One region of the Blautia sp. NSJ-140 genome, then DNA from elsewhere that is predicted to be linked to it. Evidence: predicted binding sites of a transcription regulator. Region 1 holds the regulator's gene; each other region holds the start of a gene.
What was found. Region 1 encodes Rex, which represses fermentation and respiration genes when NADH is low (regulators of the CRP and FNR family bind a similar motif). Its sites were predicted from a motif close to ATTGTTAANTANTTAACAAT; they were not measured.
Positions count from the first base shown of each region.

Region 1 (3,141 bases):
TCCAGTGATACCAGTGCTTTTACTCTCTCGTATTTTTTCATAATTCCGACTCCTCTTCACCTATAGCTAATGCCTTGGGCAGATATTCTATGATATCTCCTGCCAGCATACTGCGCTTTCCTTTTTCAGCGGCTGCAAGATCACCGCAAAGTCCGTGAAGATAAACACCTAACGCGGCCTTTAAAACCATGGGAGGCTGTTCCTCCGTTTTCAGATACATACATAACACTGCTGCCAGGATCCCGGAAAGCACATCTCCGCTTCCTGCAGTTGCCATTCCGGAATTACCGGAAAGATTCAAATACATCTGTCCTTTCTCATCTGCGATCACCGTACATGCATCCTTCAATACGCACACAGAGCCTCTTTCCGCAGCACATTTCAATGCAGTATCTGCGATCTCATGCTGGATCTCCTGGATCGTTCTGCCACTGAGCCGGCTCATTTCTCCGATATGCGGTGTCAGAACCACATGCTCTCCCAGATACTGGTGCCACTGAGGATGTGCAGCCAGAAGGTTCAGACCGTCAGCATCCAAGATCAGCGGTTTTTTCTCCCGGGCAGCCGCCGTGAGAAACCACTGTTCTCTCTCACGGCTGGCCACTGATGTTCCAAGTCCCGGTCCGATCACGATCACATCACACCAGGATAGAAGCTGTTCATTGGATTCCTGATCAAAACGACTGCAGACCATAGCCTCCGGAAGGAGTATCTGCAATGGGATCCTGTTGGCTTCCACAGTCTGGATCTTTACCATTCCCGCACCGGCACGAAGTGCTGCACTGGCGCTTAAATAAGCAGCTCCGCACATTCCCTCACTTCCGGTCACAAAGAGCACTTTTCCGAAGGTACCCTTGTTTCCGCCGGGATCACGTTCCGGAAACAGCTTCAGATCTTTATTTTCCAGACAGGCGGCAGATGCAGTCACAGCTTCCTGCTCATAGATCCCGATATCGGCGGTAACGATCCTTCCTGCATACAGTCTTCCCGGATAAAAGCAAAGACCTCTTTTCCGGTAGGCAAATGTGACAGTCAGGTCGGCGCTGAAGGCAATTCCCATTTCCAGGCCAGTATCTCCGTTTACTCCTGACGGGATGTCAACTGCGATCTTTTTGGCCCTCGCACTGTTCATCTCATGGATGATATCAGCATAATGCCCCTCGATCGGACGCGTCAGGCCTACCCCAAACACGGCATCTACTATAGTAGTATATTCACTCCACTGCGGGTTATTCACCTCAGGGACACGATAACCGGAAGCGATCTTATACTGAAGAGCTGTCTCTCTGGTCATTTTATCTTTGTTTCCGACCATATAAAACTCTGCCCGGACTCCCTTCAGATGGAACAATCTGGCAACAGCGATACCGTCACCGCCATTATTTCCGCTTCCGCAGACTACCAGGATCCTTTCGTCCTTCTGGAGATACTTTTCTGTTTCCTCTACCACCTTCAGTGCTGCCCGCTCCATCAGAACCTCGGAGGGAACTCCGATCTCACGGATCGTTGTGGAGTCCAGATCCTTCATTTCTGCGCAGGTAACAAGCTTCTTCATTCTGTCTTCTGCCTCCCCTCTGTCATAGAGAAAGCTGCCGTTTCCGGCAGCTTAACAATTCTTACTTATCCACATGTTCCTGCCTGTATTTGCTGAGATTATAAGACAGTGTCATCAGACTCTCGGAAAGATGAACGTTCTCTACGATCACATCATCCGGTGTCTCAAGATCAAGATGTGCAAAATTCCAGATTGCCTTGATTCCGTTCTCCACCAGAATATCTGCCATTTCCTTGGCTTTATTCTTGGGAAGTGTCAGGATCGCGATCTCCACGTTATTCTCTCTCAGGAAAAACGGAAGCTCACTGAGCATCTGGATCTCGAGTCCACGGACTGCGATGCCCTCAAGCACAGGATTTACGTCAAAGATACCAACAAGCCTGAACCCGCGCTTCTCAAAATCCACATAATTGGCAAGTGCCTGTCCCAGATTACCGGCTCCCAGGATGATCATCGGATGAACGGTATCCAGTCCCAGGATCTTACCGATCTCTGTATAAAGATAGTGTACATTATAGCCATACCCCTGCTGCCCAAAACCGCCGAAATTATTAAGATCCTGACGGATCTGAGAAGCTGTGGTATGCATCTTCTTACTTAATTCATTGGAAGAAATACGTTCTACATTATCTTCCATCAGCTCTCCTAAGTAGCGGTAATAGCGTGGCAGACGCTTAATCACCGCTTTCGAGATTTGTTTTGTCTCCACGATAGTTTTCCTCCTTACCTTACACTAGGTTAATTATAACGAATTGACATTTTCCTGTCAATTAAAGTTGTCTATTCTGTACAAATTTCTTTATATTTTTTCTAATAATTGATTTTTTCTTTGAAATCCCGGCAGTTTCCGTTATAATAGGTGGAGGATTTTTCCCTGTTCAGACATAAACAGGGGTGATTCTTTATACAGGAGGACAGTTTTTATGATTTTATCATGTCAGAATATATGCAAGGCCTTTGGCGAAAAAGTAATTTTAAATGATGCATCCTTTCACATTGAAGACCGTGAAAAGGCTGCTCTGATCGGCTGCAACGGTGCAGGAAAGACCACACTGCTGCGGATCATCATGCAGGAGCTTTCTGCTGATTCCGGTACCGTGGTGCTTGCCCGGGATAAAAATATCGGCTATCTTGCCCAGTACCAGGATATCCATGGACATCATACCATCTACGAGGAGCTTCTTACCACCAAGCAGCACATCATCGATATGGAACGCCGTATCCGCAATATGGAACAGGAAATGAACACCGTGACCGGTGATGATCTGAACCGTCTGATGGAAACCTATACCCGTCTGACTCATCAGTTTGAACTGGAAAACGGATACGCTTACAAAAGTGAGCTGACCGGTGTCTTAAAGGGTCTTGGCTTCACGGAGGAAGATTATGACAAGCAGATCGAAACTCTTTCCGGCGGTCAGAAAACCCGTGTGGCACTGGGCAAGATGCTTCTTTCCAAGCCGGATATCCTGCTTCTGGATGAGCCAACCAACCACCTGGATATGGAAAGCATCTCCTGGCTGGAAACTTATCTTCTGAATTATCCGGGAGCTGTTTTTATCGTCTCCCATGACCGTTATTTTCTG
Region 1 covers NZ_JALIFS010000005.1:43,619-46,759, reverse strand. Annotated here, with positions in the region: gene alr (alanine racemase) at 1-41, opposite strand, end outside; gene MUB50_RS07400 (NAD(P)H-hydrate dehydratase) at 38-1,555, opposite strand; gene MUB50_RS07395 (redox-sensing transcriptional repressor Rex) at 1,617-2,264, opposite strand; gene abc-f (ribosomal protection-like ABC-F family protein) at 2,479-3,141, shown strand, end outside.

Region 2 (3,141 bases), on a different contig from region 1:
CGTAGCAGTTAACTTTTGCACGAAGACCCTCGGAATAGGATTTACGGAATACTTCTTTAACCTCATTCTTATATGGATCATACTCTGTCTCTACATATGTAAAGCCGTTGATACGGGAGATGATCTGAGCAGCGTCTTTTCCAAGACCGTTCAGGATAACACGAAGAGGTTTTTTACGAACCTTGTTTGCTTTCTCAGCGATACCGATAGCACCCTCAGCTGCTGCGAAAGACTCATGTCCTGCAAGGAAGCAGAAGCAGTCTGTCTCTTCCTCAAGGAGCATCTTTCCAAGGTTTCCGTGTCCAAGACCTACTTTACGTGTGTCTGCAACGGATCCCGGGATACAGAAAGCCTGAAGGCCTTCTCCGATAGCTGCAGCTGCATCAGCGGCTCTTCTGCAGCCTTTTTTGATTGCGATTGCAGCACCTACTGTGTAAGCCCAGCAAGCGTTCTCGAAGCAGATCGGCTGAATGCCTTTGATCTGATCGTAAACGTTCAGTCCTGCGTCTTTAGTGATTTTCTCAGCTTCTTCGATAGAAGCGATTCCATAGCTGTTTAAAACAGAATTGATCTTGTCAATTCGTCTCTCATATGATTCAAATAAAGCCATTTCCTGTAACCTCCTGATATTTTTACCTTACGAAGTGTAATTACTCTTTTCTTGGGTCGATGATCTTAACAGCATCTGCAACACGGCCGTACTGACCTTTTGCTTTCTCCCATGCTGTGTTCGGGTCATCACCTTTCTTAATGAAGTCAGTCATTTTTCCAAGGCTTACGAACTGATATCCGATGATCTCATCGTTCTCGTCAAGAGCGATACCTGTAACATAACCCTCAGCCATCTCAAGGTAACGAGGTCCTTTTTTCAGAGTTCCATACATTGTACCAACCTGAGAACGAAGTCCCTTTCCAAGATCCTCAAGACCAGCTCCTACTGCAAGTCCGTCCTCGGAGAATGCAGACTGGGAACGTCCGTAAACGATCTGAAGGAAAAGCTCTCTCATAGCTGTATTGATTGCATCACATACAAGGTCTGTGTTCAGTGCCTCCATAACAGTAAGTCCCGGAAGAATCTCAGAAGCCATAGCTGCAGAATGAGTCATTCCTGAACATCCGATTGTCTCAACAAGTGCCTCCTGGATGATTCCCTCTTTAACGTTAAGGGAAAGCTTACATGCACCCTGCTGCGGAGCACACCAGCCAACACCGTGTGTAAATCCGGAGATATCCTTTACTTCTTTTGCCTGAACCCATTTTGCTTCTTCCGGGATCGGAGCGGCACCATGATGTACGCCCTGTGCCACTGGACACATTTCTTCTACTTCGCGTGAATAAATCATTTTAAAACTCCTTTCAAGTATAGATTGACCGATGTTATTGAGAAAAAAAGTTCTATAACACCCTACGGCTATTTTCTCACAAAACCTTTGTTTCGTCCAGTCATATTTGATAAAATTTTGCCATAAAACGCATAATATTGGTAGTTATTCCGGCAGCATTGCATGCCCAACTGTCAAATATTTCTGGCAACTACCGTATGTATGTGATAATATATTAGCAAGTTCGACCCGGGAGGTATATTTTTCATGAATGCATCTGTGGATTATGTTTTTCCAGAAAAATACCGTATTCTCAGCGGAAGCGCTCTGAAGATGATCGCGGTCATCACCATGCTGATCGATCATATCGGAGCTGTGCTGCTCAGTATGTATCAGCCCGCACAGAAAATCCTGTTTACGCTTTTCGGCAGAGAATATAACGTATATCTTATTTTCCGCGATATCGGCAGGGCTGCTTTTCCCATCTTCTGTTTTCTCCTGCTGGAAGGCTTCCGGCATACACGGAGCCGGTTCCGCTATGGAAGAAATCTTCTTTTTTTTGCACTGCTCTCAGAAATTCCGTGGAATCTGATGTTTACAAATACGCTGCGTTACGAAAGACAAAATGTGTTTTTCACGCTTTTCCTCGGATATCTGGCCTTTTGTGCCATCGAATATTTCCTGACCAGACCTTCGATGCAGCTTCTCTGCATCCTGGGACTGCTTGTTGTTTCCATTTTTCTGAAAGCAGACTATGGATGGCGGGGCTATATCTTCCTGCTGATCATGTACTATATGCGAAACGATAAACCAGGCCAGGCAATCCTCGGGAGCTGCTGGCTTTACTATGAATGGAGGGCCGCTTTTGCCTTTCTGTCCATTAACCTGTACAATGGAAAAAGAGGCTTCATCCGCGGAAAATCAGCAAAATATTTCTTCTACTGGTTTTACCCAGTCCATATTATGGGACTGGTCATACTCCGACAGCTTTTGTTTTTATCTTAATCCCGCCCTCTCCCTGTCGGTTCAGCCTTCCACAACCAATACCATTACATCCATCACCCCATCAAAAAAGGCTGCACTCTCTCAAAAGTGCAGCCTAAATGCATGTCCGGAAAAATCTGTTTCTTATTTTTTCTTTACGATCTCTTTTGCATTTTTATAAATGGAATCTGCAGGAACACATCCACGTACCGGTGACAGCGGGTAAATATTGGAATTCCGTCCGATCACAGTACCTGGATTCAACACAGAACCACATCCGACTTCAACATGATCTCCGAGCATCGCTCCGAATTTCTTAAGACCGGTTTCGATCTTTTCATCCCCGTCTTTTACGACAACCAGTTTCTTGTCTGATTTTACATTGGAACAGATCGATCCGGCACCCATGTGGGACTTATATCCCAGCACAGCATCTCCAACATAATTATAATGAGGAACCTGAACCTTGTTAAACAGCACTGCATTCTTAAGCTCTGTGGAATTTCCCACAACTGCGCCCTCACCAACGATAGCCTTGCCGCGGATAAATGCACAGTGGCGCACCTCGGCGTCTCTGCCAATGATAGCCGGTCCGGTGATACTTGCAGTCGGCGCAACTGTAGCGGATCTTGCGATCCATACATTTTCGCCTTTCTCCTCATATTCAGAAGGATCCAGTGTTTTTCCAAGCTTAATGATGAAATCTCCGATTTCCGGAAGAACCTCCCACGGATAGGTTTTTCCCTCAAAAAGTTCTGCTGCAATGGTCTCATTCAGATCCAGCATATTGCTGATAGTAAAATCTTTCATCATGATGATCTCTTTCCTCCCTGTC
Region 2 covers NZ_JALIFS010000008.1:58,313-61,453, reverse strand. Annotated here, with positions in the region: gene MUB50_RS10610 (GGGtGRT protein) at 1-610, opposite strand, end outside; gene MUB50_RS10605 (iron-sulfur cluster assembly scaffold protein) at 651-1,343, opposite strand; gene MUB50_RS10600 (TraX family protein) at 1,590-2,327, shown strand; gene MUB50_RS10595 (transferase) at 2,451-3,119, opposite strand; gene MUB50_RS10590 (DNA topoisomerase) at 3,116-3,141, opposite strand, start outside.
Region 2: a site for Rex is predicted at 1,546-1,565, ahead of MUB50_RS10605 (iron-sulfur cluster assembly scaffold protein). Genes of this name have one in related genera too.

Region 3 (3,141 bases), on a different contig from region 1:
TCAGGAACGGAATGTCACTCGGATGCGGACAGGCCTCATCATCATGACGATAAAACAGACGCTCAACAGGCAGTCCGCAGATCACGGTCTTCTCTACGATCTCGCGACAGTCATCTACCTGAACATGTACATACTGATAATCATATGGCTCAATTCTCATAAGAGGACCAAGCTCACATAAGCCCTGGCATCCGGTCTTAACGATTCCTACATGAGGAACATCCTTCTGCATCTCAACTGCAACGCCCTCGATTCCCTCGCAAAGTCTTGACATTTCTTCATAAATCTTCTGAGCACCGGAAGCAATACATCCGGTACCGGAACAGACGAGAACACGGCAGGTATAGCCATCAAGATTCTTCTTAACCTCAGCCTGTTTGTTTTTCAGATCTTCCATACTGGTTATACTCATACGCTCTCACCTCTCAATTCATTTAAAAGCTCAACAGCCTTCTCAGGAGTCATCTTCGGGTGAACTTCATCATTTACAGTCAGTGTCGGTGCAAGTCCGCAGGCACCAAGACAGGAGACTGTCTCAACGGTAAACATCATATCATCTGTAGTATGCTTCTTATGACTCAGTCCAAGCTCCTTCAGCATTGCTTCCTTTACAGGCATGGACTTACGTACATGACAGGCAGTACCGTCACATACCTTGATGATGTACTTGCCCTTCGGCTCAAAGGAAAAGTTCTCATAGAAAGTAGCTACACTGTACGCCTTCGCTTCTTTTACACCAATCTGTTCCGCAACATAAGTAAGAAGCTCTCCCGGAAGATAACGGTACTCAGCCTGAATATCCTGCATGATCGGAATCAGTGATGCAGCTTTCCGGCCGTAGTGCTCGATGATCTCGTCCGTTTTCCTGTAATACGTCTGGTCTAACATTCGGTTCCCTCCTTGTTTCTCATAGATTTTCCACTTGATCAACCTGTTCCACTACAGGTTAATGCTTTAACACTCTGTCAGTGCCTCATTTACGTGCCTATCATTATATTGCACTATTTTCGTGCTTTTAATTATAACTTATATCGTCATTTTTCACAAGATATTTTTTCGTTTTTTTCAGAATATATTAGAAAGTTTACAACGTCTTACTGGTTTTGCATCTATTTTTTATAATAAATGTGCATTTTTTAACATTCATGACAATAAAGAAACAAATATTCTTTTTTTGTTTCTGCTAAAAAAACATTTCCTATTGTTGATTTTATTTCTCAATTACTATAAGATGAATAAAAAGTGCGTGGAAAACATTTTAATCATTTTTTGAAAAGGAGAACATTTATGCGAAATCTCGACACACCAGTTAAACAGATCCGGCGAAAGATTTTTACAGAAATTGCGAAGATCGGATTTGAATCCACGGACGAATCCCTGATTCACGATATTGAATCCATCCCTTACAATATTGTAGAGGAACGTGCGAAATACCGCGAGAGCATCTATCGTGAAAGAGCTGTTGCAAGTGAACGTGTCCGTCTGGCCATGGGACTTTCCCTCCGCCCGGAGAACCGTTCTGTACATCTTACTGATGGCGTAAAAGCCAGCAATATTGATGAAAAATATTATGAACCACCTCTTATGCAGGTGATTCCTTCCGCATGTTCCGCATGTGAATCCAACAAATACGAAGTCAGCAACATGTGCCGCGGCTGTGTTGCACATCCCTGTTTACTCACCTGCCCCAAAGGCGCCATTTCCATGGTAAACGGAAAATCTTTCATCGACCAGGACAAATGTATCCATTGCGGAAGATGCAAAGCTGTCTGTCCTTACGACGCCATCGCCCATAAAGAACGTCCCTGCGAACGCGCCTGCGGTGTAAAAGCCATCGAAAGCGATGAACAGGGACGCGCTTCCATCAACCAGGATAAATGTGTGTCCTGCGGCATGTGTATGGTCAGCTGCCCATTCGGTGCCATCTCTGATAAATCCCAGATTTTCCAGCTGGCACATGCCCTCCGTGAGGGAACTGAGATTATTGCAGAAGTTGCACCAGCTTACATCAATCAGTTCGGTGAAGATGTAACTCCCGGTAAATTCCGCTCTGCTTTAACTCAGCTTGGATTTTCCAATATTTATGAAGTAGCACTCGGCGCAGATATCGGCTGTATTTCCGAGGCCCATCATTATGCAACAGAAGTAGCCACCGGCAATCTCCCGTTCCTGCTTACATCCTGCTGCCCGTCATGGTCTGTAATGGCGAAGAAATACTTCCCGGCTATGATCGACAACATCTCACAGGAACTGACCCCGATGGTGGCAACTGCCCGCATTGTAAAAAAAGAACATCCCAATACGAAAGTAGTATTCATCGGACCATGCGCCTCCAAAAAACTGGAAGCCATGCGTCATTCCGTAAGAAGTGATGTGGATTTCGTTATCACTTTCGAAGAACTTTGGGGATTGTTCGATGCCAGAGATATCATTCCATCTGCATGCGAGGACATTCCGGAAGAAACCCAGACTGCAACAGCTGCCGGAAGAGGATATGCCATCGCAGGCGGCGTAGCAGGTGCTATCGAAGCCTGTCTGAAGGAATATTATCCTGATGTCCCCGTCCACATCGAACACGCTGAAAGCCTCGCTGAGTGCAAAAAAGTCCTCACTCTGGCCAAAGCCGGTAAGATCAAAAACTGCATGATCGAAGGAATGGCCTGTCCGGGAGGCTGCATCGGCGGTGCCGGAACCAATGCCGGCTTCGCAAAAACCTCCAAAGCACTCAAGAAATATGTAGATGGCTCAGACCCTAAGATTCCATCTCAGGAACTTGAAAATCTGGAATTGAATTAATTAATCTTTGACACAAAAAGATGTGCGCCTGTTTTTATTCAGACGCACATCTCCATTTCATCATTTCTCCACAGTCTCTGTGCTCTCCGGCCAGGTATATTCCTCACCTTTCAGATTTGCCAGAAGGCTTCTAAGCTTATATCCATAGCTTCTCCCGGCGGCCCATCCACCGCCGTAAGGATTCTCCTGAATCCCAAGCCATTCCACATAAGGTGCACTCTCCCGGGTCACATACTGAAAGCGGTTATCCACACAGACCTGGTTCAGTTCATCCGAAGACGCATAAGCTTTCAGATGCTGTACCTGAGCCCGGATCCCGGTCCTGACATCCGGAAAGGAATTTCC
Region 3 covers NZ_JALIFS010000003.1:31,037-34,177, reverse strand. Annotated here, with positions in the region: gene MUB50_RS04445 (NADH-quinone oxidoreductase subunit NuoF) at 1-412, opposite strand, end outside; gene MUB50_RS04440 (complex I 24 kDa subunit family protein) at 409-888, opposite strand; gene MUB50_RS04435 (4Fe-4S dicluster domain-containing protein) at 1,288-2,796, shown strand; gene MUB50_RS04430 (glucosaminidase domain-containing protein) at 2,857-3,141, opposite strand, start outside.
Region 3: a site for Rex is predicted at 1,125-1,144, ahead of MUB50_RS04435 (4Fe-4S dicluster domain-containing protein). Genes of this name have one in related genera too.

Region 4 (3,141 bases), on a different contig from region 1:
AAATACCGCAGCAGTACAGTAACTTATACATTCGGAAGTGAAACGGCTGTTCTGGATTCCGATACGATCACATCCTGGCTGAAGGCTGAAGGGGAGACGTTGACTTTGGATGAAGAAGCCATTAAAGCCTACATCAGTGAGCTTGCCAACAAATACAATACCATTTATGTTCCCCGCACCTTTCATACATCTGCGGGAACTGATGTGACCATTGAGGGAAATGAGTACGGCTACCGGATCGATCAGGACGGAGAATATGCTCAGCTTCTGGAAGACCTGAAAAGCGGTACTGCTGTAACGAGAGAGCCTGTTTACAGCAAAAAAGGATATCAGAGAAACGGAACAGACGATCTGGCAGGCAGTTACATAGAGGTCAGTCTGGATGCACAGCATTTGTGGCTGTATAAGGACGGAAGCCTTGTGACGGAAACAGACATTGTCAGCGGTAAGCCGGTGAAGGGACGTGAAACATATCGTGGTGCATGGCCGATCGCCTACAAGGCGAGTCCCTTTAACCTTACCAGCAATGAATATGGTTACGATGTAAAGGTTAATTACTGGATGCCTTTTGTCTACGGGCAGGGACTTCATGATGCGTCCTGGCAGTCATCCTTTGGCGGGAGCCGTTATAAAACCAACGGAAGCCACGGCTGCATCAATTTGCCTAAGGATCAGGCAGCACTGATCTATAACATCATTGATGCAGGTTATCCGATCATTATTTACTGATATGAGCAAAAAAGCTTCGGAGAGATCCGGAGTTTTTTTTATGCCTGAAAATGAAAATTATCATGGAAGCAGGATAGTAAATGATAAGATTTTTCAAAAGTACGTTAAAAAAAACACAAAAAATATCGAAAAAGTCTTGTCGAAACAGAAATAACGTGATATGATGATTCCGGAAATCGAGCTAATACACTTCTTGATTGCGGAGGAAGAGTGTTTTTCTCTTTTATTTGGGTGCAAATTGATAAAAAAACTCAAATAAGTGTTAGTTGGGATTTCATTTTTTTGTTCATATATTGTTAAAAAAAAGACAATATATGAACAAGAATATCTACTATAAACGTCAGATTTTAGACTAAGAAAGGATAATGAAAGGTATGAAGTACAGTTATTATCCGGGTTGCACCCTGAGAACAAAGGCCAGAGATCTGGATGAGTATGCCAGAGCCAGTGCCACAGCCCTTGGGTTTGAGCTTGAGGAAATCGAGGATTGGCAGTGCTGTGGTGGTGTTTATCCGCTTGGCACAGATGAGATCGCCACAAAGCTTTCTTCCGTCCGTGCGCTGAACCAGGCAAAAGAAAAAGGCCAGGATCTGGTGACAATCTGTTCTGCCTGTCATCATGTGATCAAGCGTGTCAATGATGATATGAAAAACGTGGAAGATATCCGGACCAGAGCCAACAATTATATGCAGCTGGAAGCTCCCTATGAAGGAGAGACAACCGTTCTCCATTATCTGGAGGTTCTCCGGGACAGAGTCGGTTTTGATAAACTGAAAGAAAAAGTAGTAAATCCTCTTACCGGAAAGAAGATCGGAGCCTATTACGGATGTCTGCTTCTGAGACCTGGAAAGATCATGGCATTTGATGATCCGGAAAATCCAAGGATCATGGAAGATTTTATCCGTGCCCTTGGCGCTGAGCCTGTGATCTATCCTTACAGAAATGAATGCTGTGGAGGATATATATCCCTGAAAGAAAAAGAAATGTCACAGAATATGTGTGAAAAGATTGAAGAAAGCGCAGCAGGCTTTGGCGCAGATATGCTGATCACTGCCTGTCCGCTCTGCAAATACAATCTGAATAAAAATTCCGGAAATAAAATGCCGGTTTACTATTTTACAGAGCTTCTGGCAGAAGCCCTTGGCGTCAAAGAGGAGGTGGCAAAATGAGAGATAACCATTCTGCTGCGGAAAAAATAAAGGAGATCAGCGGAACCAATCCTCTGAAATGTATGAAGTGTGGCAAATGCTCTGCTACCTGCCCATCCTTTGACGAGATGGATATCAAGCCTCATCAGTTTGTGTCCTACGTGATCAATGAAAATATCGAAGCACTTGTAAATTCAGCATCTTTGTGGAAATGTCTTTCCTGCTTTGCCTGTGTGGAGCGGTGTCCGAGAGACGTAAAACCCGGAAAGATCATTGACGGGGCAAGACAGCTGGTTGTTCGGGAAAAAGGCGGCGACTATCTTTCACCAAATGAAATTCCGGAGCTTCTTGATCCGGAGCTTCCTCAGCAGCTGCTTGTAAGTGCGTTCAGAAGATACAGGAGGTGAGAAAGTGCAGAGAATCGGTGTATTTGTCTGTCATTGCGGAAGTAATATTGCCGCTACGGTAGACGTGAAAAAAGTTGTGGAGATCATTGCAAAAGAGCCTGGAGTTGTCCACGCAGAAGATTATCAGTATATGTGTTCCGAAGCAGGACAGTCCAGGATCCAGGAAGCCATCCGTGAAAAAAATCTCACAGGAGTGGTTGTCTGTTCCTGTTCTCCGCGTATGCATGAGGCAACTTTCCGTAAAGCAGCGGAAAAGGCCGGCCTGAATCCATATATGGTGGAGATCGCAAATATCCGTGAGCATTGTTCCTGGATCCACAAGGATATGCAGGAGGCTACGGAAAAGGCCGTGATCCTTGCAAGAGCAGCAGTAGCAAAAGTCAATTTAAATGCTCCTCTTCAGCCGGGGGAAAGTCGGGTTACAAAGAGAGCCCTGATCATCGGAGGCGGTATCGCCGGAATCCAGACGGCTCTTGATATTGCCGATGCAGGCTATGAAGTTGATATTGTGGAAAAAACACCAAGTATCGGCGGAAGAATGTCACAGCTTGACAAAACCTTCCCTACTCTGGATTGTTCCGCATGTATCCTTACTCCAAAAATGGTGGAGGCTGCAGCTCACGAAAAGATCAATATCTATACATACAGTGAAGTAGAAAAAGTTGCAGGTTTTGTAGGAGATTTTACTGTTGATATCCGCAAAAAAGCGCGAAGTGTCAACATGGACAAATGTACAGGCTGTGGAGTCTGCCAGGAAAAATGTCCTTCCAAAAAGATTCCCAATGAGTTCAACAGAGGGCTGAACAACCGGTCAGCTATTTATACTCCGTTTGCACAGGCGATTCCAAATGTTCCTG
Region 4 covers NZ_JALIFS010000009.1:87,933-91,073, reverse strand. Annotated here, with positions in the region: gene MUB50_RS11505 (L,D-transpeptidase family protein) at 1-729, shown strand, start outside; gene MUB50_RS11500 (CoB--CoM heterodisulfide reductase iron-sulfur subunit B family protein) at 1,104-1,898, shown strand; gene MUB50_RS11495 (4Fe-4S dicluster domain-containing protein) at 1,895-2,284, shown strand; gene MUB50_RS11490 (CoB--CoM heterodisulfide reductase iron-sulfur subunit A family protein) at 2,289-3,141, shown strand, end outside.
Region 4: a site for Rex is predicted at 1,022-1,041, ahead of MUB50_RS11500 (CoB--CoM heterodisulfide reductase iron-sulfur subunit B family protein). Genes of this name have one in related genera too.